2 regions of the Pseudomonas sp. BIC9C genome follow, and region 2 is predicted to be linked to the other one. Evidence: predicted binding sites of a transcription regulator. Region 2 holds the regulator's gene; the other holds the start of a gene.
What was found. The regulator sigma-54, encoded in region 2, starts transcription at its own class of promoters, with help from an activator protein. The targets are predictions, from matches to a motif close to ANTGGCATNNANNTTGCTNT.
Positions count from the first base shown of each region.

Region 1: glnK (P-II family nitrogen regulator) is a predicted target of sigma-54. The motif match lies at 5,286-5,305, and genes of this name have one in related genera.

Region 1 is NZ_JAWDGM010000006.1:235,023-246,475, reverse strand. It holds gene RS887_RS24810 (ATPase) at 1-304, opposite strand, end outside; gene RS887_RS24805 (hypothetical protein) at 776-1,369, opposite strand; partial or broken gene RS887_RS24800 (YifB family Mg chelatase-like AAA ATPase) at 1,835-2,680, opposite strand; gene RS887_RS24795 (hypothetical protein) at 2,948-3,748, opposite strand; gene RS887_RS24790 (hypothetical protein) at 3,850-4,296, opposite strand; gene RS887_RS24785 (accessory factor UbiK family protein) at 4,832-5,092, opposite strand; gene glnK (P-II family nitrogen regulator) at 5,513-5,851, shown strand; gene RS887_RS24775 (ammonium transporter) at 5,887-7,224, shown strand; gene RS887_RS24770 (secondary thiamine-phosphate synthase enzyme YjbQ) at 7,439-7,864, shown strand; gene sutA (transcriptional regulator SutA) at 7,966-8,289, shown strand; gene RS887_RS24760 (HAD-IA family hydrolase) at 8,475-9,182, opposite strand; gene xerC (tyrosine recombinase XerC) at 9,179-10,078, opposite strand; gene RS887_RS24750 (DUF484 family protein) at 10,081-10,806, opposite strand; gene dapF (diaminopimelate epimerase) at 10,820-11,453, opposite strand, start outside.
Region 2 is NZ_JAWDGM010000002.1:878,580-890,032, forward strand. It holds gene rapZ (RNase adapter RapZ) at 1-826, opposite strand, end outside; gene ptsN (PTS IIA-like nitrogen regulatory protein PtsN) at 829-1,293, opposite strand; gene hpf (ribosome hibernation-promoting factor, HPF/YfiA family) at 1,306-1,614, opposite strand; gene RS887_RS13920 (RNA polymerase factor sigma-54) at 1,689-3,182, opposite strand; gene lptB (LPS export ABC transporter ATP-binding protein) at 3,367-4,092, opposite strand; gene lptA (lipopolysaccharide transport periplasmic protein LptA) at 4,092-4,637, opposite strand; gene lptC (LPS export ABC transporter periplasmic protein LptC) at 4,624-5,196, opposite strand; gene RS887_RS13940 (KdsC family phosphatase) at 5,204-5,728, opposite strand; gene RS887_RS13945 (KpsF/GutQ family sugar-phosphate isomerase) at 5,728-6,702, opposite strand; gene RS887_RS13950 (ATP-binding cassette domain-containing protein) at 6,979-7,788, shown strand; gene mlaE (lipid asymmetry maintenance ABC transporter permease subunit MlaE) at 7,788-8,585, shown strand; gene mlaD (outer membrane lipid asymmetry maintenance protein MlaD) at 8,585-9,052, shown strand; gene RS887_RS13965 (ABC transporter substrate-binding protein) at 9,064-9,717, shown strand; gene RS887_RS13970 (STAS domain-containing protein) at 9,714-10,019, shown strand; gene RS887_RS13975 (BolA family protein) at 10,134-10,373, shown strand; gene murA (UDP-N-acetylglucosamine 1-carboxyvinyltransferase) at 10,396-11,453, shown strand, end outside.

The DNA.
Region 1 (11,453 bases), on a different contig from region 2:
CTTTGCGCTCCTTAGGAATTTTCAAAATGATATGACCATGCACACTGTCGAGCGGAGAGCCATATTTGACTAGTGAGCGCTCAAAGTGTTCCTGAGTAATCCAGGTTCGGCTGGCAGTGAACTCGATCTTGAGACACGCATTCTTCTTCAGAAGCCAGACGAAATTTTCGTCTTGCACAAACTCCTCAAGATTATCGTAGAGGCATTTGGTGACTTCCCGGCGTTCACAGTTTAGAGCTTTGGCGATATCTCGAGCTTTCAAACCCGGGCTATCGCTTAAGATCTGGGCAATCCTTTTCCGCATGAAGAGTTCGCTTAACTTCTTGATCTTATAGTCTTTCTTTGGTAATCCCAAAGCCCTGTTTTTACACTTCCTTCCACCGAAACCGTTGCCAGTCAGGTTTGGAAATTATACCCCTAGGCCCAGAGAATCAAAATGCCATCTATCTGAACCAGCTGAGATAAATACGCCCTCGCTGGCCTTAACCGAGTGCGACGACCACACGAAGTCCGCCAACTTTGCGTTTTTTCTCACTGGAAGCGAATTGTTAAAGAGCGGTGATACTGCTGCGGGCTGTCTTGGATCGCTGGACAAGCTGTCGCAGGGTTTGGTCTCATGACTTATACTGTATGGATGTACAGTACATGTTTTCTTTTGCGCTTAGCAAGCCCCCTCGTCTCGATGTGATACGGAAGCTCCCGTTAATACGAGTCCAAAATGGAGATTCTGTCGAGTGGCTAGGCAGGATGGGTGGCGGGTTGAGGCGCGATCCATTTATCGATTAGCCGTGAATGCGGCCTGGCGGTGTAGCTCAATCGTGAAAGGCTTTCCGGAGGGATCCATTGCCAGCAAAATCACGCGATCTGACCTCACCGATTGCAGGTGGAGTTCGTCTGACAACCCACTTGGATAGGAACTGTCTAGATTGCGCATTGGTTCTCCAGATAGCTTGGCCACCAGCTCAGGAGAAAAATCGATGCCCGCCAGATTGACCGATTTGGGCAGTGTATTGAGGCTGATTAGGGATATGGAAAGCAGGTCGCGATCTGTTGTCCAAGTGCCAGCTCCTATGACGTTGTATGAGAACTTGAACTTCTGTTGCTTGACCTCCCCTTCAAGAGTTATCACCCCGCCTACGTTGTATTTACCTTCATGCAGGTAGGTTGTCAGTCCCTTAAAGCTCCAGGTGCCATCCGTAATTGGAAAGGAGTAGTTCGTTTCCCATCGGCCGATAAGATCGGGATTATGATTGTTGAGTGGGGAAAGTGTTAAATACAGGGAAGCCAGCCCAGCGAAGCCGCTCAAAATGCCTATGATAGTGCCAATTTTCTTGGTCACTGGTGCGGAAGCCCAGTCGAGAAATTTCATACGAAGTGTCCTTTTTTTGAATGCCTAAACGATTGCTTATCCAGTACTGCGCCTTAAGCGCATTGCGTTTGGATCGTATCGGCTGACTTCTTATTCGCTGAATATCTCTTGGCCACGTTACCGCCCTAGATCGCGGGTATCGCCCACGGCGGTGCGAAGGCTCCTGGCAGTTTGGAAGGTTGGCGAACCGTGCTGCGCCTTATTCCCCCCAAGGTAAAGATATCTTTCCTTTAAGCGCTGAAAATGGCCATAGAGGCAATATTTCTTTACTTACGGCAAAGCAGTGCGTCTTGAAGGATTGCACGGCCCGAGCGCACTCGAAGAATCGAGCAGCATCAGCAGCCAGTTTGATGAGGCCGGTACAGCAAGGACCTTTTGGATACGCATGACGCGTCAGCGGAGCGTGTAATCGCATTTTTCCTCTCAGTTTATTCCTTGTTTTCTCATTAATTTCTTTTTGTCCCAGCCGCCGCCGACCAAGGCCGGCCCGGAAGCGGAGTGGTGGGGTTGGCGGAATGGTCTTTGCGGCCATTGGCTCAATGGCACGCAACTGGTAACGGATTGAATGGCTGCGACTTCAAGCGCTTCATTTTCGGCTAGCGGTGGGAGCAAACCCGGTAAACGACTCGCCAACAGCGTTTTCCCCGTCCCCGGCGGCCCGCTGAGCAGGAGGTTGTGAGCCCCCGCCGCCGCAATCAGCAAAGCGCGCTTGGCCGAGAGTTGGCCCTGTACTTCATTCAAGTCAGGATAGGGTTTGCTGGCATAGAGCAAGCCGTTGGAGACATAAGGCTCAATCGGTGTATGCCCATTGAAATGCGCAACAGCCTCAAGCAGATGATCCACGGCAATCACTTTCAGTCCCGAGGCAAGGCACGCTTCCTCGGCGTTCGCTCGCGGCACCATCAACCAGCGCCCGGCCTTGCGCGCCGCCAGCGCTGCCGGCAAGACCCCACGAACCGCCCGCACGGCACCTGATAGCGCCAACTCCCCAAGGCATTCCGCATCATCGAGTGTCAACGTAGGCACCTGCACACTGGCCGCGAGAATCCCCAGGGCAATCTCCAGATCGAACCGCCCGCCATCCTTGGGTAAATCCGCCGGCGCCAGATTCAACGTGATCCGCCGCGCCGGAAATTGCAGCCCCGAATTGATGATCGCACTGCGCACCCGATCCTTGCTTTCCTTCACCGCCGCTTCGGGCAGGCCGACCATGGTCAGCGATGGCAAACCATTGGCCAGGTGGACTTCAACGGTGACAGCGGGTGCATCCACGCCAATCTGGGCGCGGCTGTGGACGATGGAGAGGGACATGGTCGTTCCTTGAGCTAAACGGGGGCCGCTTCCTGCGGTTTTTTGAAGGGTAGTCGCAGAGTCTGGCCGGAGAGGAGGGAAACTTTCGCAGAATGTTGCTGAAGCCTCGATCTTGAACAGCAGCCAAACGCTGCGTTCGACTGCGGTGGCTCCCTCCTGAGTAATCGCACTACTCAACGCCGTTTGCGAGTTGCATAAGGATCACCTGCAAAACATATCGCACGTATTTGACATCTCGGATTTATTAAATGTGTAAAATCAAATAACTTATGTTGCGACAGTATTTTTGAGGGAAGTTGTGCCGGTAAATAAGCTGCTGTCACCTTCTATGATTTTGCTGGCGAAGCCCTCGGTATCCGTCTTCTTTTTACCTTCTGCGATATGCGTAAAATAGTTGAAGTCTAAATCTATCCAGTCCGTAAGTTTGGTTTCGTAATCGTTTGGATACTGTGCTTGCACCACTGGGGGTAGACCCTTGTAATGGTCAAGGACACTTTGGAAGAATTTGGTGAGTTTTCCGGTGCTGTTATATTCATATTCTGCTTCGGCCACCACTCTCTGTCGCCATGCAAATTCTTGTTTGGCTGACTCTTCCAGTGCTGCCCGTCTTTCATTGACGGTAAAGGTTCCGCTGTCATCGTAAGTGATTAACGCAAGTTGATCCATGGGCATTCCGGAAAACGGATTTTTGCCGAGTCCGTTTGTATACTGTGTCGCACTTTTGGCACGCGCTAATAATGTGGAGTTATCTGAGTCTGGAACTTCAGAATCGTACTTTGATTTGTTGGCAGTGTAATTGGCGCTCTCCAATTCGTTGAATGTATTTCTAGCCATCGAACCAAGTTCCGTTCTAGTGAGGCGTGCATCCCGGGCCTGTGCGCGTACTGAGGCTTCGCTCAACTGGCTCGCTAGCGTGGAAACGGTACTGCTATCTCGTACCTTGCCAGATGGGCCTTGGGGTGTGCTTTGGTTGACAGCTGGTGTTTTGTTGGGAGTCGCGGTCAATGTTTTTGCTCCAGCCAGCGCTGTGCCGCTGTTAGCTGCAGTGTTGATTGGTAAGTTAACCATTTATTGCCACTCCCTGCTCGAAAACTAAAATATGATATGTCGCCTAATAATGTTGACTCTTTAGCAAAACCTTACACGCACCGTAGGGGCTGTTATATGCTTTACTTCATGGTGATCTCTACTGACCAAGCATAGGAGGACGGATTTGTTTTGGTTGTTTTTATGGTGCAGTTGGCCCCGCCACCAGGTGTGGCCGTATGATTCCACTTTGGAGTTTTGCTCGCGCCTGAGCCAGTAGCGGCCACAAATGTAGCTAGGTAAACACATTCCTTGTTGCCAATTTGATATCTCAAATTAGCATGGTTGTAATCAGGTGATATCCGGCTTTGTATTGTGTAGGTGTCTGTGCCATTTGCAATCACGGACACTTGTGGAGTAGGTGACGCATTTGCTTTCGTTATAGCTTCGTTGTTGGATATAGGGGTGTACGTAGCAGTCTGGGTTCCAAGATTTTTGAACGTGACTGTCACAGGTGGCCCTGCGACAGCTGCACTTATGTGAAGTGCAGTCAATGCGAAAGCCATAATTGACGGCTTGAACGATTTCATGGGTGTTGCTCCTTGTGGTGTTGGTAAAAGTATTCCATTTAGAAAATCGCGTTCATCACAAACTATTATCCAGTCCTTCAGTAAGGTCTTGAATTTTCTCGAGCGGGTGCAATTCCCGCATACAAATGAAGGAAGCAGCCGCTGATTTTCGCCAAACGAATCGGGTGGCAGTTGTGCGCGGGTTTGCGAACCGGCGACTCTGGAAAAATCGGCAGACCCGAAGGTCTTCCATGTACGACCACTATTCGAGAAAGAGATAAATCTCTGGTTTGAACGCGGCCACGGTGCGTTGGGTGGTATTCGAGTCGCCAAACCCATTGCTGATTAAATCAGCTGAGAGTGAGCTTAGAAACCGGAGCTTTGCAACGCAATCGGACGGCAAATGAGATCTTTGTAGGAAATTGCCGGGTTTCTTGCAGGCTTGAAGATCCCAGCCTGCGGCAATTCCTACAGCTGAGTCTGAAGGTTATTCCGAGCTATCGCGAACAAGCTCGCTCCCATTTTGGATCGGGTTTGAAAGTGGGGACAGGGGGGGTTACTCGCTCGGCGGATTCAGCTTCGCTTCCAGCTCCGCCACCTTCGCCTCAAGGCTTTCCAGCCGAGCCCGGGTGCGTGCGAGTACAACCATCTGACTATCAAACTCTTCCCGACTCACCAGATCCAGTTTGCTGAAGCCGCTCTGCAGCAACATCTTGAACTGGCTTTCGATTTCAGCTTTCGGCAGAGGCGTGTCGCCGCTGAAGAGGCGGGAGGCTGTGCCGGTCAGGGCGTCGAGGAAGTCTTTTGGCGCGAGCATGGGCAATGTCCTGGAAACAATGACGGGCAGTGTATCACGCAGTGTCTATAGTCATTTGCGCGGGCAAGGGGTGCACGCTTTTCGCGCATGGGGACGGACGGCGTTGCACCGTTGTTGTGCGTAACGTGCCGGGTGTTGTCGCGAAGTATCAGCCATCCGCCGGCAAGAGCTTGAAAACAGTCAGTTTTGTGGAGATGGCAAGCTTTCTGCTTAGTCCCTCATGACCCATGCACTGATGCAGTCGCTGTGACGAATGCAGTGCGCCAAGCGGAACGCGGGGGAGTGTTTCGTTAGGAGTGGTTAGCTGGCGTCGGACGGGCAGGTAAGGCCGACGATGCGTTACAAAGCCAGGCACTGCGCTTAGACTTGAGACGGGTTTGTTTTCCTGGGGCAAGTCCACCAATTCGGGAGAGAGTTTTCATGAAGCTAGTCACTGCCATCATCAAGCCGTTCAAGCTGGACGACGTACGCGAGTCGCTGTCCGAGATCGGCGTGCAGGGCATTACCGTCACTGAAGTCAAAGGCTTTGGTCGGCAGAAGGGTCACACCGAGCTGTATCGCGGCGCGGAATACGTGGTCGATTTCCTGCCCAAGGTGAAGATCGACGTCGCCATCGACGACAAGGATCTGGACCGGGTAATCGAGGCCATCACCAAGGCTGCCAACACCGGCAAGATCGGTGACGGCAAGATCTTCGTGGTCAATCTGGAACAGGCGATTCGCATCCGTACCGGCGAAACCGATACCGACGCAATCTAAGCCGCCACAAACCCAACGCCCCAGGAGAAAACAATATGACTCTGCGTAAATTCGCAGGGCTAGGAGCCCTGTTGTCCATCGTAATGCCCAGCCTTGCTTTGGCGGCAGACGAAGTGGCGGCCCCAGTCCTCAACTCCGGCGACACCGCCTGGATGTTGACCTCGACAGCCCTGGTACTGTTCATGACCATTCCCGGCCTCGCGCTGTTCTACGGCGGCATGGTTCGGTCGAAAAACATTCTTTCCGTGATGATGCAGTGCTTCGCCATTACCGGTCTAATCAGCGTCCTGTGGGTCATCTATGGCTACAGTATCGCGTTCGACACCACGGGCATGGAGCAGGGCGTCGTCAATTTCAACTCGTTCTTCGGCGGCATGGGCAAGGCATTCCTCGCCGGCATCACGCCAGCCAGCCTGACCGGGCCTGCGGCGCTGTTCCCTGAGGCTGTGTTCGTCACCTTCCAGATGACTTTCGCCATCATTACCCCGGCGTTGATCGTCGGCGCCTTCGCCGAGCGGATGAAGTTCTCCGCGATGCTGGTGTTCATGGGCGTGTGGTTCACCCTGGTTTATGCGCCGATTGCGCACATGGTCTGGTCCGGCAACGGCGGCCTGTTGTGGGACTGGGGTGTTCTGGATTTCGCCGGCGGCACCGTGGTGCACATCAACGCCGGTGTGGCCGGTCTGGTTGCCTGCCTGGTGCTGGGCAAGCGCAAAGGCTTCCCGACCACGCCGATGGCGCCGCACAACCTCGGTTACACCCTGATGGGCGCGGCCATGCTGTGGGTCGGCTGGTTCGGTTTCAACGCCGGTTCCGCCGCTGCGGCCAACGGTACCGCCGGTATGGCGATGCTGGTGACGCAAATCGCTACCGCCGCTGCTGCACTGGGCTGGATGTTTGCCGAGTGGATCACCCACGGCAAACCTAGCGCATTGGGTATCGCTTCGGGCGTGGTTGCCGGTCTGGTGGCAATCACCCCGGCTGCCGGCACCGTTGGCCCGATGGGCGCGCTGGTAATCGGCCTGGCGGCTGGCGTGGTGTGCTTCTTCTGCGCTACCACCCTGAAGCGCAAGCTCGGTTATGACGACTCCCTGGACGCCTTCGGCGTGCACGGTATCGGCGGTATCCTCGGCGCAATCCTCACCGGTGTGTTCGCCGCGCCGTCCCTGGGTGGCTTCGGCACCGTGACCGACATCGCCGCACAAGTGTGGATTCAATGCAAAGGCGTGGGCTTCACTGTGATCTACACCGCGATTGCCACATTCATCATCCTCAAGGTGCTGGATGCGGTCATGGGCCTGCGCATCAACGAAGAAGAAGAAGCGGTTGGCATCGATCTGGCGCTTCACAACGAACGCGGCTACAACTTGTAAGTACGCGCGTAAAAACTTGCCCGGCTTGCCGGGCATTTTTTTTGTCTGAAATTTGTCATTGAAGAGGGCGCTGAAAGGTTTTTTCCTGCGGGTTTTGCGATGTTTGTGTCGGGTGTTTTTGTGCAGGCAAAGGCTTACAGGATTGAAGGAATATTAGGGCCTTTGTTTTTTCCCAGAGCGCGCTAGAATGCGCCCCGAACGTGCGGAGAACTGTATGTGGCAACAGACTCTGATTACCTTGCGGGCGAGGCCCCGGGGCTTTCATCTGGTAACGGACGAGTTACTCGCCGGCCTGCCTGAACTCAAGGCGTGTCGGGTCGGTCTGTTGCATTTGTGGCTGCAGCATACCTCGGCGTCGTTGACCATCAACGAGAACGCCGATCCGGCGGTACGTCGCGACTTCGAACGGTTTTTCAATCGTCTGATCCCACAAGGAACAGACGGCTATGAGCATAACGACGAAGGCCTGGACGACCTCCCGGCGCACTTCAAGGCCAGCGTGCTTGGCTGTCAGCTCAGTTTGCCGATTTCGGCAGGCCGGCTGGCGTTGGGGACCTGGCAAGGCGTTTACCTGGGCGAGCACCGTGATCATGGCGGTGCCCGTAAAGTCCTCGCCACCGTGCACGGTGAAGAGGCATAACCGCTGGTCAGCAGCGGCTGTTGATTTTTTTCCGGCAGCCTTCGACAGAGGGCAAAGCTGGGCTATAACTAATCTGCTTTTCGCAAGTCATGAGGTAGAACATGAGCGACGATGATCTGGAAAACGACGACCTCGAAGTAGGCGACGACGACGAAACCGAAGAAGGTCTGGAAGCAGCGGCAGAAGACGTCGCTGAAGACGACGGCGGTGATGCGCCGGTTCCGACCGCCAAAGGCAAGGCCAAGGCAGCGGTATCGGTCGATGAGCTGCCGAGTGTCGAAGCCAAGAACAAGGAACGCGACGCCCTGGCCAAGGCCATGGAAGAGTTCCTGGCTCGTGGTGGCAAGGTGCAGGAAGTGGAGGCCAATGTGGTCGCCGATCCTCCCAAGAAGCCTGACAACAAGTACGGCAGCCGGCCTATCTGAGCCTGTTACCCGCTTGCTGAAAAAGCCCGCCGTCGCCGCGGGCTTTTTCATGCCTGAAACAAAACTTTCAGATTGAATACAGTCCACTGTGGGAGCGGGCTTGCTCGCGAATGCGGTGTACCAGTCGACATTGATGTTGGCTGACACGGCGCCTTCGCGAGCAAGCCCGCTCCCCAGGTTTTGTGTCAGGCCGAAGCTGCGTTCCACAACGCCAACAACGCCGGCAACTCGGTCAGGCTGCGAATCTCGGCATCCGGCAGGCGTTCGGCTTCCCAGGTCTTGCCCGACGGGTTGAACCAGATTGCCCGCAATCCTGCCTGCTGCGCCCCGGCAATGTCATCACCCGGATGATCGCCGATGTGCACCGCGGATTCGGCGGTTACGCCGCCGCGTTGCAGCGCCTCATGAAACAGCCGTGCATCGGGTTTGGCGATGCCGATGTCTTCGGCGCACAACGCAAACTTGAAGTAGTCCGCCAGCCCCAGCCGACGCACATCGGCATTGCCGTTGGTGACCACGCCGAGGGTGTAATGGTTGGCCAATACTTCCAGGGTCGGTTGCACTTCCGGGAAGATTTCCAACTGATGTCGGGCATGCAAAAACACTTCGAAACTCTGATCGGCCAGGTCGGACGCTTCTTTGTGGGGGTAACCGGCTTCTTCCAGCGCCTGGAACAATACGCGGCGACGCAGGGCACTGATGCGGTGCTTGAGGTTTGGCTCGATGCTCAGGATGCGTTCGCGAATGGCCCACAAATGCTCCACCGGCACCGCGCCCAGATCAGGTGCGTGCTCAGCCAGCCATTCACGCAATATGGCTTCGGCGCTGACGATCACGGGGGCTGTGTCCCACAGGGTGTCGTCGAGGTCGAAGGTGATCAACTGAATACTCATGAATCGTCGCCTTTCGTGCGTTTGGCCCGTGGGTGGGCGCTGTCGTAGACCGCTGCCAGATGCTGGAAGTCCAGGTGGGTGTAGATCTGCGTGGTCTTGATGTCCGAGTGGCCGAGCAGTTCCTGCACCGCGCGCAAGTCCTGGGAGGACTCCAGCAAGTGGCTGGCGAAGGAGTGCCGCAGCATGTGCGGGTGCAGGTTCTGCCCCAGTTCGCGCTCGCCGGCCGCCTTGACCCGCACCTGGATCGCCCGTGGGCCCAGGCGCCGGCCTTGCTGGCTGACAAACACCGCATCGTCCGCCGGGTTGGCCATGGCTCGCAGGGGCAGCCATTGTTCCAGCGCCTCGCGGGCCTTTTTGCCTACCGGCAGCAGGCGGGTCTTGCTGCCTTTGCCGAGCACCTGGACCATGCCATCTGCCAGGTCGAGCTGATCGAGATTGAGCCCCGTCAGCTCCGAAAGCCGCAACCCGGAGGAGTAGAACAACTCCAGGATCGCCTGGTCCCGACGCGCGAGAAAGTCATCTTCAACCCCGCCTTCAAGCAGCTGCAGGGCACGGTCGGTGTCGAGGGTTTTCGGCAGGCGGCGTTCGCCTTTGGGTGGTGCCAGGCCGTTGGCCGGATCGTGGTCGCACAGGCCTTCGCGGTTCAGGTAGTGATAAAGCCCGCGAACGGCCGACAGCAATCGCGCCAGGCTTCGCGATGATTGACCCTGGGCGTGCAGGCGGGCAATCAGGCTGCGCAGGCGCTGGATGTCCAGCGCCGCCCAGCTGCCGATGTTCTGTTTGGCGCACCAGCCCAGCACTTTGTCGAGGTCGCGGCGATAAGCCGACAGCGTATGCGGCGACACCTGTCGCTCACTGCGCAGGTGTTCGCAGTAAGCGTCCAGTTGCCGTTCCACGTTCAGCGTACCGAGCGCAGGGAGTTGTTGACCCGTGGCAGCACGCGACCCATGACTTCAGCGATGTAGCTCAGGAACAGGGTGCCTACCGAGCTTTTGTAGTGCTGCGGATCGCGGCTGGCGATGGCCAGGATGCCGTGGATGCCCTGGTGGCTGATGGCAACGACTGCGGTGGAACCGATCTGCTTGCGCTGTTCTTCGCCGAACAGGAAGTCCAGCTCATGTTCGCGCAGGCTGCCGCTGACGCTTTTTTCTTCCGAGAGCAAGCCGCCGATGGCCACTTGTGCTTCGGCATGAGTGGCCCAGCGGCCGACCGGCATGGCGTTGTCACCAAGCAGGATGAGGCTGACGAAGGGCACCTGGAATTCCTGGCGCAGGCTGTCTTCGACGCACATCACCATATCTTCCAGGCTGGCGGCATCCATCAGCGCCAGGATCAGGCGACGGGTCTTGTCGAACAGCCGGTCGTTGTCGCGGGCTACGTCCATCAGGTGCGACAGGCGATGACGCAACTCGATGTTGCGGTCGCGCAGGATGGTCATCTGACGCTCCACCAGCGACACGGTGTCGCCGCGCCGATGGGGGATACGCAGGGACGGAAGCAGTTCTTCGTGCTCGACGAAGAAGTCCGGATGAGCCTCCAGGTACGCGGCTACAGCCGCCGCCTCCAGGCTTTCGGACGGTGATTCGTCAGCTTGTCGTGCGGGTACCTGGGGCTTGTCGGTCATGGGTTTCGCTCACTCAAAGACGCACTTGTCCTTCATATACGCGCACTGCCGGGCCGGTCATCATCACCGGTTGGCCGGGGCCTGCCCATTCGATGGACAGGCGCCCGCCAGGCAGGTCGATCAATAGCGGCGAATCCATCCACCCCTGGCTGATCGCAGCCACTGCGGCAGCACAGGCGCCGGTTCCGCAAGCCTGGGTTTCCCCGGCACCGCGTTCCCAGACGCGCAACTGCGCGCGGCTCCGGTCGATGACCTGGAGAAAGCCGACATTAACCCGTGCCGGGAAGCGCGGGTGATGTTCGATTTTCGGGCCCAGTTCATGCACCGGCGCGTTGTTGATGTCGTTGACCCGTACCACCGCATGGGGATTGCCCATGGACACGGCAGCCAGATCGACCGGGGCGCCGTCGACGTCGACCTGATAACTCTTGGCCTGCTCCGGCGCCTGGAACGGAATATCCGCTGGCACCAGGCGCGGAGCGCCCATGTTGACGCTGATCTGGCCGTCGTTACGCACGTCCAGCTCGATGATGCCGCTTTTGGTTTCGACGCGAATCACACGTTTTGCGGTCAGGCGCTTGTCGAGCACGAAACGGGCGAAGCAGCGCGCACCGTTGCCGCACTGCTCCACTTCGGAGCCGTCGGAG
Region 2 (11,453 bases):
TCTTCAGGGATTTTTGCAGCGTCTGCCCCAGACGCTCGGTCAGGTAGACGGAGCGGTGATGTCCACCAGTGCAGCCAATGGCAATGGTGACGTAGGCGCGGTTGCTGGCGGCAAAACGAGGCAGCCACTTTAGCAAGTATGTGGAAATGTCCTGGAACATCTCTTCGACATCCGGCTGTGCCGCCAGATATTCGGCAACCGGTTGATCGAGCCCGGACTGCTCGCGCAATTCCGGTTTCCAGTAAGGGTTTGGCAGGCAACGCACATCGAACACCAGGTCGGCGTCCACCGGCATGCCGCGTTTGAACCCGAAGGATTCCACCAGGAACGCAGTGCCGGGTTCCGGTTGATTCAACAGGCGTAGTTTGATGGCATCGCGCAGTTGATACAGGTTCAGGCTGGTAGTGTTGATCTTGAGATCGGCGAGGTCGGCAATCGGCCCGAGCAGGACGCTCTCGACGCTGATGGCTTCGGCCAGCGAGCGGTTGGCGTTGGTCAGGGGGTGGCGCCGGCGGGTTTCCGAGAAGCGCTTGAGCAGTGTTTCTTCGTCGGCGTCCAGGTACAGGACATCGCACTGGATGTGGCGGCTGCGGACTTCTTCGAGCAGGTCGGGGAAGCGTGACAGGTGGCTGGGCAGGTTGCGGGCGTCAATGGAAACGGCGACCAGCGGCTGCATCAACTCGGTATGAATCAGCGCTCGTTCTGCCAGTTCCGGCAGCAGGCCGGCAGGCAGGTTGTCGATGCAGTAGTACCCGTTGTCCTCAAGGACGTCGAGGGCGGTGCTTTTACCTGAGCCGGAGCGGCCACTGACGATGATCAAGCGCATGATTACTGACCGTTTTGCTCGTCCAGGACAACCTGATACAGGGCTTCATTGCTCGGAGCGCTGCGCAGTTTGTCGCGCACGTCCTTGCGATCGAGCATGCTGGCGATCTGTCGCAGCAGCTCAAGGTGCGCATCGGTAGCGGCTTCCGGGACCAGCAATACGAACAGCAGGTCAACCGGCGCGCCGTCGATGGCGTCGAAATCGATAGGGGCATCCAGGTGCATCAATGCACTGATGGGCGAAACACAGCCCTTGAGACGGCAATGTGGAATGGCGATGCCGTTGCCAAAACCGGTGGAGCCGAGTTTTTCACGGGCAATCAGCGCCTCGAAGACATCTTGCATCTCCAGAGCCGGCACTTCGCGGGCGATCAGATTGGCAATTTGTTCGAGGGCTTTCTTTTTACTGCCACCCGGCACGTTCACCAGGGAACGGCCGGGGGTCAGGATACTTTCAAGTCGGATCATGGGTTGGGAGTGTTAACGACCGGTTGCGCCCTGAAGGAGGCTCTGGGTCTTTTCCTTATGCTTTTTGAGTTGTTTATCCAGCTTGTCGGTGAGTGCATCGATCGCAGCGTACATATCGGTATGCTCCGCGTTTGCGACCACTTCATTCCCGGGAATATGCAGCGTGGCTTCGATTTTCTGCTTCAACTTTTCGACGGTCATCGTGACCTGCACGTTAGTGATCTTGTCGAAGTGTCGCTCCAATCGTTCGAGTTTTTCGCCGATGTAGGAGCGGAGAGGTTCGGTCACTTCCAGTTGGTGTCCACTGATGTTGACTTGCATACAGCTTCTCCTTCGTTGCCAGTGCATAAAGCGGTAGACCAGATGATCTACCACTGGAACGCTGTGGCGTGGCCCTACATCAACCGCTTGCGTTCGCTCGAAGGCGCGATCCCGAGGGATTCGCGGTACTTGGCGACGGTGCGGCGGGCCACCTGAATGCCTTGTGCCTCCAGTAAACCAGCGATCTTGCTGTCACTCAACGGCTTTTTCTGATTTTCCGCGGCAACCAGTTTTTTGATGATCGCCCGGATCGCCGTGGACGAGCATTCACCGCCTTCGGAGGTGCTTACGTGACTTGAGAAAAAGTATTTCAGTTCATAAATGCCCCGGGGGGTATGCATGAACTTCTGAGTGGTTACCCGTGAAATCGTCGATTCATGCATGCCGACCGCTTCGGCGATGTCATGCAGGACCAGCGGCTTCATGGCTTCGTCGCCATACTCCAGGAAGCCGCGCTGATGCTCGACGATCTGGGTGGCTACTTTCATCAGGGTTTCGTTGCGGCTTTGCAGGCTCTTGATGAACCAGCGGGCCTCCTGCAACTGATTGCGCATGAACGTGTTATCGGCGCTGGTGTCGGCGCGGCGTACGAAACCGGCGTACTGGGCGTTGACCCGCAGCCGTGGCACCGACTCCTGGTTCAGCTCCACCAGCCAGCGTTCGTTGTCCTTGCGCACGATAACGTCAGGAACGACGTACTCGGCTTCGGTGGACTCGATCTGCGAGCCTGGGCGCGGGTTGAGGCTCTGGACCAGTTCGATGACCTGGCGCAGCTCGTCTTCCTTGAGCTTCATGCGGCGCATCAGCTGGCTGTAGTCGCGGCTGCCAAGCAGGTCGATGTAATCGGTGACCAGGCGCTTGGCCTCGGCCAGCCAAGGGGTCTTGGCTGGCAACTGGCGCAATTGCAGCAGCAGGCATTCGCCCAGGTTGCGGGCGCCGATGCCGGCGGGCTCGAATTGCTGGATGCGGTGCAGGACGGCTTCGATTTCGTCCAGTTCGATGTCCAACTCCGGATCGAAGGCTTCGAGGATCTCCTCGAGGGTTTCGTCCAGATAGCCCTGATTGTTGATGCAATCGATCAGGGTCACGGCGATCAGGCGATCGGTGTCGGACATCGGAGCCAGGTTCAGTTGCCACAGCAAGTGGCTTTGCAGGCTTTCGCCGGCCGAGGTGCGGGTGGTGAAGTCCCACTCGTCGTCATCGTTGCTGGGCAGGCTGCTGGCGCTGGTCTGGTAAACGTCTTCCCACGCGGTGTCGACGGGGAGATCGTTGGGGATGCGCTCGTTCCAGTCGCCTTCATCGAGGTTATCAACCGTCGGGGCGCTTTCCTGGTAGGAGGGTTCCTGGATGTCAGTGTTGGGCTTTTGTTCGGCGTTGTCGGCCAAGGGGTCGGAATTGTCGAAGTCGTCGCCTTCTTCCTGGCGTTCGAGCATCGGATTGGACTCCAGGGCCTCCTGGATTTCCTGTTGCAGGTCCAGGGTCGACAATTGGAGCAGGCGGATGGCCTGTTGCAGCTGCGGTGTCATCGTCAGCTGCTGGCCCATTCTCAAGACTAGCGATGGTTTCATGGCTGGGGCTTAACACCTTATTCGCCGGCGCACATGCGCCATCCACTACGGGGCGCCGGAGCGCCAAACATAAGCAAATTATATGCCCGAAACCGTAGCGTTTGCCTAGAGCGCTGTAACAATAAAAAAGTGTTGATTTTTTATCGGGACAAGCGCTCGGACGACCTGCCAGATACCTCTGCCTTTACAGGCGGAACTCATGGCCCAGGTACACTTCCTTGACCAGGTTGTTGGCCAGGATGGTCTCTGCGTCACCTTCGGCAATCAGTTGGCCGTCATTGACGATATAGGCGGTTTCACAGATATCCAGGGTTTCACGAACGTTGTGGTCCGTGATCAGCACGCCAATGCCCTTGGCCTTGAGGTGGTAGATGATCTGCTTGATGTCCCCGACCGAAATCGGGTCCACGCCGGCAAAGGGTTCGTCGAGGAGGATGAATTTCGGGTTGGTGGCCAGGGCGCGGGCGATTTCCACGCGACGGCGCTCACCACCGGACAGGCTCATGCCGAGGTTGTCGCGGATGTGGCTGATGTGGAATTCCTGCAGCAGGCTTTCCAGCTCCTTGCGACGGCCGGCCTTGTCGAGTTCCTTGCGGGTCTCGAGGATGGCCATGATGTTGTCGGCCACCGACAGTTTGCGGAAGATCGACGCTTCTTGCGGCAGATAGCCGATACCGGCTTTGGCGCGACCGTGCATGGGCTGGTGGCTGACGTCCAGGTCGTCGATCAGGACGCGACCCTGATCGGCCTGGACCAGGCCGACAATCATGTAGAAGCACGTCGTCTTGCCGGCGCCATTGGGGCCGAGCAGGCCTACGATCTGTCCGCTGTCGATCGACAGGCTGACATCGCGCACGACCTGGCGGCTTTTATAGGCCTTGGCCAGATGCTGAGCTTTCAGAGTTGCCATTACTGGGTTTTCTCTTCGTTTTTCTTCTTCGGCTGGATCACCATGTCGATACGCGGGCGTGCCTCGGTGACCTTGCTGCCCGTGGCGCGACCGGCGCTGGCGAGCTTCTTGACTGTGTCGTAGACGATTTTTTCGCCTTGGGTGACGTTGTTGTCCTTGTCGACAACTTTGGCCTTGTCGATCAGTACGACGCGGTTTTGCGCGGCGTGATACTGGATCGTCACGCCCCAGCCCTGAACGGGCTTGGTATCGCCAGCCGTTTGCAACTGCTCGAAGTACGCCAGGTTGCCCACCGAGGTCACTACGTCGATGTCGCCAGTCGGGGTGCGGGTGATGGTCACAGTGTTGCCTGTCACCTTCATCGAGCCTTGGGTGATGATCACGTCACCCTTATAGGTAGCAATACCTTGCTTGTCGTCCAGTTGGGCATCGTCGGCCTGAATGCGGATAGGCTGCTGTTGATCTTCCGGCAGAGCCCAGGCGCTCACGCTTCCCAGTGCTGCGCCCAGACTGAGCAAAATCGGGAGGGTTTTAACGAGCCTCATACTGTCCTCTTACGTTCGATAGCAGGTGTATCCTGCTTTCTTTCAAATACGCTTTCATTCCCTTGCCAGTCGATACACCGCCAGCGCCGTCGATTCTAACGTCTTGCTCGGTCTGCGCATATTGCTGCTGCGGGAACACAGTCATGCGGGTGCTGGTGATCAGGGTTTTACGGTTTTTCTCATCGAAGCGCGTGATGCGCACGTCATCGATCAGTTCGACCTGTGTGCCGTCAGGGTTGACCTCGCCCTGCAGACTCTGGACGTGCCAAGGGTATTCAGTGCCGCGGAACACATTCAGGTCGGGGTTGGTCAGCAATGTCACCTCGGTCGCTTTCAGATGCTCGACCTTGTCGGATACCAGATCATATTGCAGCTTGCCGTCGGGCAGGTACTGCACGCTGTGGGCGTTGATGGCGTAATAGTCGATCGCGCTTTCATCGATCGGCGTTACCGGCTTGTCGAGGAAGCGTTCCGGGCTGATGTTCCAGTAGCCAGCCGCGGCGAATATCGCCGCGATGCAACTGAACAATAGGGTGTTGCGAAACTTTTTGCTCAGCATAGTGGGCTCACAGGTACGCCGCATTGGCCGCATCGAGGCGGTCCTGGGCGCGCAGGATCAATTCGCAGAATTCGCGAGCGGCACCTTCGCCGCCACGGGCGAGGGTGATGCCGTGAGCGTGTTCACGCACGAAACTGGCCGCATTGGCCACCGCCATGCCCAGGCCGACACGGCGAATCACCGGCAGGTCCGGCAGGTCGTCGCCAAGGTAGGCCACCTGTTCATAGCTCAGGTTCAGTTGGGCCAGTAGCTCGTCGAGTACCACCAGTTTGTCTTCGCGCCCCTGATAGAGATGCGGGATGCCGAGGTTCTTCGCTCGTCGCTCGACCACCGGGGTCTTGCGACCACTGATGATAGCGGTTTGCACGCCGGCGGCCATCAGCATCTTGATGCCCTGGCCATCGAGTGTGTTGAACGTCTTGAATTCGCTGCCGTCTTCGAGGAAGTACAGGCGTCCATCGGTGAGCACGCCATCGACATCGAACACCGCCAGTTTGATCTGTTTGCCACGTTGCAACAGGTCCGCACTCATTACATTACTCCTGCACGCAGCAAGTCGTGCATGTTCAAGGCGCCGACCGGGCGGTCTTCTCGGTCGACCACGACCAGTGCGTTGATTTTATGGTCTTCCATGATTTTCAGTGCTTCGGCGGCGAGCATCTCGGTGCGTGCGGTCTTGCCATGGGCCGTCATGACCTGGTCGATGATAGCGCTGTGGATATCGATGCTGCGGTCCAGTGTGCGGCGCAAATCACCGTCGGTGAAGATCCCGGCCAGTTTGCCGTCGGATTCCAGAATGACGGTCATGCCCAGGCCCTTGCGGGTCATTTCCATCAGGGCATCCTTGAGCAGGGTGCCGCGCTGGACCTGCGGCAGTTCCTGGCCTGCGTGCATGACATTCTCCACTTTCAGCAACAGGCGTCGGCCCAGGGCGCCGCCAGGATGGGAAAAGGCGAAGTCTTCGGCGGTAAATCCGCGGGCTTCCAGCAGCGCGACTGCCAGGGCATCGCCCATGACCAGGGCGGCGGTGGTCGACGAAGTGGGTGCCAGGTTCAACGGGCAGGCTTCGTGTTCGACGTGAACATTCAGGTTGACTTCGGCGGCCTTGGCCAGCGGCGAGTCAGGGTTGCCGGTCACGCTGATCATCTGAATGCCCAGGCGCTTGATCAGTGGCAGCAGGGTAACGATTTCATTGGTGGAGCCGGAATTCGAGAGCGCCAGTATGATGTCGTCGCGGGTAATCATGCCCATGTCACCATGGCTGGCTTCAGCCGGGTGCACAAAAAAAGCCGTGGTGCCGGTGCTGGCCAGGGTCGCGGCGATCTTGTTGCCAATGTGCCCCGACTTGCCCATGCCGACCACGACCACGCGGCCTTTGCTGGCCAGAATCATCTCGCAAGCGCGTACGAAATCTGCGTCGATCTGGGGTAGCAGGCCTTGCACGGCTTCTACTTCGAGGCGGATGGTGCGTTGTGCTGATTGAATCAGGTCGCTGGATTGGCTCATGTCAGAAATCGTATAGCCTGATGAAAAGGCGGCGATTATAGCGGTTATGATTGAATCCCTCACGCAAGTTCGTCGCGCATTGTTATTTCCGGTCACCGGAAACCTTCTAAATGGGGCTTTCAAGCGGTCATGGGGTTGAACTTGGCTCGGCTTTGGCCTTGGGCGCGTACCCTTTGCAGTGATATAGTTCGCCGCCAGTTCGGCCTGCCCGGGAGGTATGTGCTTTCGTGAGAAAGCCAGGCGTCCGAGTGAGAGGCTGCATCGCAAGGAGTTTAGATGAGTGCCGATAACGCCTACGCGGTCGAGCTGAAGGGACTGTCCTTCAAGCGCGGTGCGCGCAGCATTTTCAATAATGTCGATATCCGTATCCCGCGCGGCAAGGTCACCGGCATCATGGGGCCTTCCGGGTGTGGCAAGACCACGCTTTTGCGCCTGATGGGCGCCCAGCTGCGGCCCACCAAGGGCGAAGTCTGGGTCAACGGTCAGAATCTGCCCAAACTGTCGCGCAGCGACCTGTTCGATGCGCGCAAGCATATGGGCGTGCTTTTTCAGAGCGGCGCACTGTTTACCGACCTCGATGTGTTCGAGAACGTCGCTTTTCCGTTACGGGTTCATACGCAACTGCCGGATGAAATGATCCGCGACATCGTCCTGCTCAAACTGCAGGCCGTGGGCTTGCGCGGTGCCATCGATCTGATGCCCGACGAGCTTTCCGGCGGCATGAAGCGCCGTGTCGCGCTGGCCCGGGCGATTGCGCTCGACCCACAGATCCTCATGTACGACGAGCCCTTTGTCGGCCAGGATCCTATCGCAATGGGCGTTCTGGTGCGCCTCATTCGTCTGCTCAACGATGCGCTGGGCATCACCAGCATCGTGGTATCCCACGACCTGGCCGAGACGGCGAGCATTGCCGATTACATTTATGTAGTGGGCGATGGTCAGGTGTTGGGGCAGGGGACGCCGGACGAGTTGATGAACTCGGATGAACCGCGCATTCGTCAGTTCATGACTGGCGAACCCGACGGCCCGGTTCCGTACCACTTTCCAGCGACGGATTACCGCGCAGATCTTCTGGGGAAGCGCTGATGCGCAGAATTTCATTGATAGAACGCGTTCGCCGCTTCGGCCAGGCCGGCATCGATGCGCTGGCGGTGTTCGGGCGTTCGAGCTTGTTCCTGTTCCATGCCTTGCTGGGGCGGGGCGGTATCGGCGGCGGCTTCGGGCTGCTGGTCAAGCAGCTGCATTCGGTGGGCGTGATGTCCCTGGTGATCATCGTGGTCTCCGGGGTGTTCATCGGCATGGTGCTGGCGCTTCAGGGCTTCAACATTCTTTCCAGCTATGGTTCGGAGCAGGCTGTCGGGCAGATGGTTGCCCTGACGCTGCTGCGTGAGCTGGGGCCGGTGGTGACTGCCTTGCTGTTCGCCGGGCGCGCCGGTTCGGCGTTGACCGCCGAAATCGGCAACATGAAGTCCACCGAGCAACTGTCCAGTCTGGAAATGATCGGGGTTGACCCGCTCAAGTACATCATCGCGCCACGCTTGTGGGCCGGGTTCATTTCCCTGCCGGTGCTGGCGATGATTTTCAGCGTGGTGGGTATCTGGGGCGGCTCGTGGGTGGCTGTCGACTGGCTGGGGGTCTATGAAGGTTCCTACTGGTCGAACATGCAGAACAGCGTGACGTTCTCCGATGATGTGCTCAACGGGATCATCAAAAGTATCGTCTTTGCCTTTGTCGTGACCTGGATCGCCGTATTCCAAGGCTATGACTGCGAGCCCACTTCCGAGGGGATCAGTCGTGCCACTACCAAGACCGTTGTATATGCCTCGTTGGCAGTACTCGGCCTGGACTTTATTCTGACCGCCTTGATGTTTGGAGATTTCTGATGCAAAACCGCACCCTGGAAATCGGTGTCGGCCTTTTCTTGCTGGCTGGCATCCTGGCTTTGCTCTTGTTGGCGTTGCGGGTCAGCGGCCTGTCCCCGACTCCGAGCACCGACACGTATAAACTTTACGCCTACTTCGACAATATCGCCGGTTTGACTGTCAGAGCAAAGGTGACCATGGCCGGTGTGACCATCGGCAAGGTCACGGCCATCGATCTGGATCGCGACAGTTTCACTGGTCGGGTGACCATGCAGCTGGAAAAACGCATCGATAACCTGCCAGCGGACTCTACTGCATCTATCCTGACCGCTGGCCTGTTGGGCGAGAAGTACATCGGTATCAGCGTGGGCGGGGAAGACACCCTGCTCAAGGATGGTGGAACCATCCATGACACGCAGTCATCGCTGGTGCTTGAAGACCTGATCGGTAAATTCCTGCTCAATACCGTTAGCAAAGAAGCTAAATGAGGAACTGTTAAATGATCTCTATCTTGCGACGTGGCCTGTTGGTAATGCTCGCGGTGTTTCCGTTGGTGTCCAATGCCGTAGCGGCGCCTTCGGCGCACGAGCTGGTGCAGGACACAACCAATCGTATGCTCGCGGATCTGGCGGCAAACAAAGAGAAATACAAGAAGGACCCGCAGGACTTCTATACGGCGCTGGACACCATCGTCGGGCCGGTTGTGGATGCCGAGGGTATTTCCAAGAGCATCATGACGGTCAAATACTCGAAGAAAGCTACGCCTGCGCAGATGAAGACCTTCGAAGAAAACTTCAAGAAGGGTCTGTTCCAGTTCTATGGCAACGCCTTGCTGGAGTACAACAACCAGGGGATCACCGTTGAACCGGCCAAAGACGAGTCGGGTGACCGTACCAGCGTTGGCATGACGGTCAAGGGCAGCAGCGGCGCGATCTATCCTGTGTCCTACACGCTGGAAAAGATCAACGGCGAGTGGAAGCTGCGTAACGTCATCATCAACGGCATCAACATCGGCAAGCTGTTCCGCGATCAGTTCGCCGATGCGATGCAGCGTAATGGCAACGACCTGGACAAGACCATCAACGGTTGGGCCGGGGAAGTCGCGAAGGCCAAGGAAGCCACCGACAAGAAACCGGAGCAGTCAGCCCAATGAGTGAGTCGGCAGTCCTGATGGACGAAGCGGGCGAGTTGCGACTCAGCGGCGTGCTGGATTACCGCACTGGCCCTGGCCTGCGCGAGCAGGGTAAAGCGCTGATCAAGGCCAGCAAGGCCGCGGCGCTGGTGGTCGATTGCTCGGCGGTGTCCAAGTCCAGCAGTGTCGGTTTGTCGTTGCTGCTGTGCTTCATCCGCGATGCGCAGGCGGCCGGCAAGGCCCTGAGCATCCGTGGGATGCCGGAAGACATGCGTGAAATCGCTCAGGTCAGCGAGCTGACCGAGCTGTTGGCGCACCCCTAACTCGCATCTATAAAGAAGCCCCCCGTCTGAGTCCTGCTTGGCGGGGTTCGCAGGCGCGGGGCTTTTTTGTATGATGTCCGACCCGCGCGCACAGGGCGCCGATTGAGGTTGAGCATGCAGGCCGTAGAAGTTAAGAGCTTCCTTGAAGGAAAGCTGCCCGGAACGAAAGTAGAAGTCGAGGGCGAAGGCTGCAATTTCCAGCTGAACGTGATTAGCGATGAACTGGCGGCATTGAGCCCGGTCAAGCGTCAGCAGCAGGTCTATGCCCATTTGAACCCGTGGATCGTCGATGGCAGCATCCATGCGGTCACTATGAAATTTTTCAGCAGCGCGGCCTGGGCCGAGCGCACCTGAGCCCAAGGGCGTCGAGATTCTTATGGATAAATTGATTATTACCGGTGGCGCTCGTCTTGATGGCGAGATCCGCATTTCCGGGGCAAAGAACTCTGCCCTGCCGATCCTGGCTGCCACCCTGCTGTGCGATGGTCCGGTGACCGTGGCCAACCTGCCGCACCTGCACGACATCACCACCATGATCGAGTTGTTCGGTCGCATGGGCATCGAGCCGGTGATCGACGAGAAACTCAGCGTCGAGATCGACCCGCGCACCATCAAGACTCTGGTTGCACCGTACGAACTGGTCAAGACCATGCGTGCGTCGATCCTGGTGCTGGGCCCGATGGTTGCCCGTTTCGGTGAAGCCGAAGTCGCCTTGCCAGGTGGTTGCGCCATCGGTTCGCGTCCGGTTGACCTGCACATCCGTGGCCTGGAAGCCATGGGCGCAGTCATTGACGTCGAGGGCGGCTACATCAAGGCCAAGGCGCCTGAAGGCGGCCTGCGCGGTGCGCACTTCTTCTTCGATACCGTCAGTGTGACCGGTACCGAAAACATCATGATGGCCGCTGCCCTGGCCAAAGGCCGCAGCGTCCTGCAAAACGCCGCTCGCGAGCCTGAAGTGGTCGACCTGGCGAACTTCCTGAACGCCATGGGCGCCAAGGTTTCCGGCGCCGGTACCGATACCATCACCATCGATGGCGTCGAGCGTCTGCACACCACCACTTATAAAGTGATGCCCGACCGTATCGAAACCGGCACCTATCTGGTGGCGGCAGCCGTGACCGGTGGCCGCGTGAAGGTCAAGGATACGGATCCGACCATCCTCGAAGCCGTTCTGGAAAAACTCCGCGAGTCCGGTGCCGAAATCACCTCCGGCGAAGACTGGATCGAGCTGAACATGCATGGCAAGCGGCCTAAGGCCGTCAACGTGCGGACTGCTCCGTACCCGGCGTTCCCGACCGACATGCAGGCGCAGTTCATCTCCCTCAACGCCATTGCCGAAGGCACTGGCGCTGTGATCGAGACGATCTTCGAAAACCGTTTCATGCACGTCTACGAACTGCACCGCATGGGCGCCAAGATTCAGGTCGAGGGCAA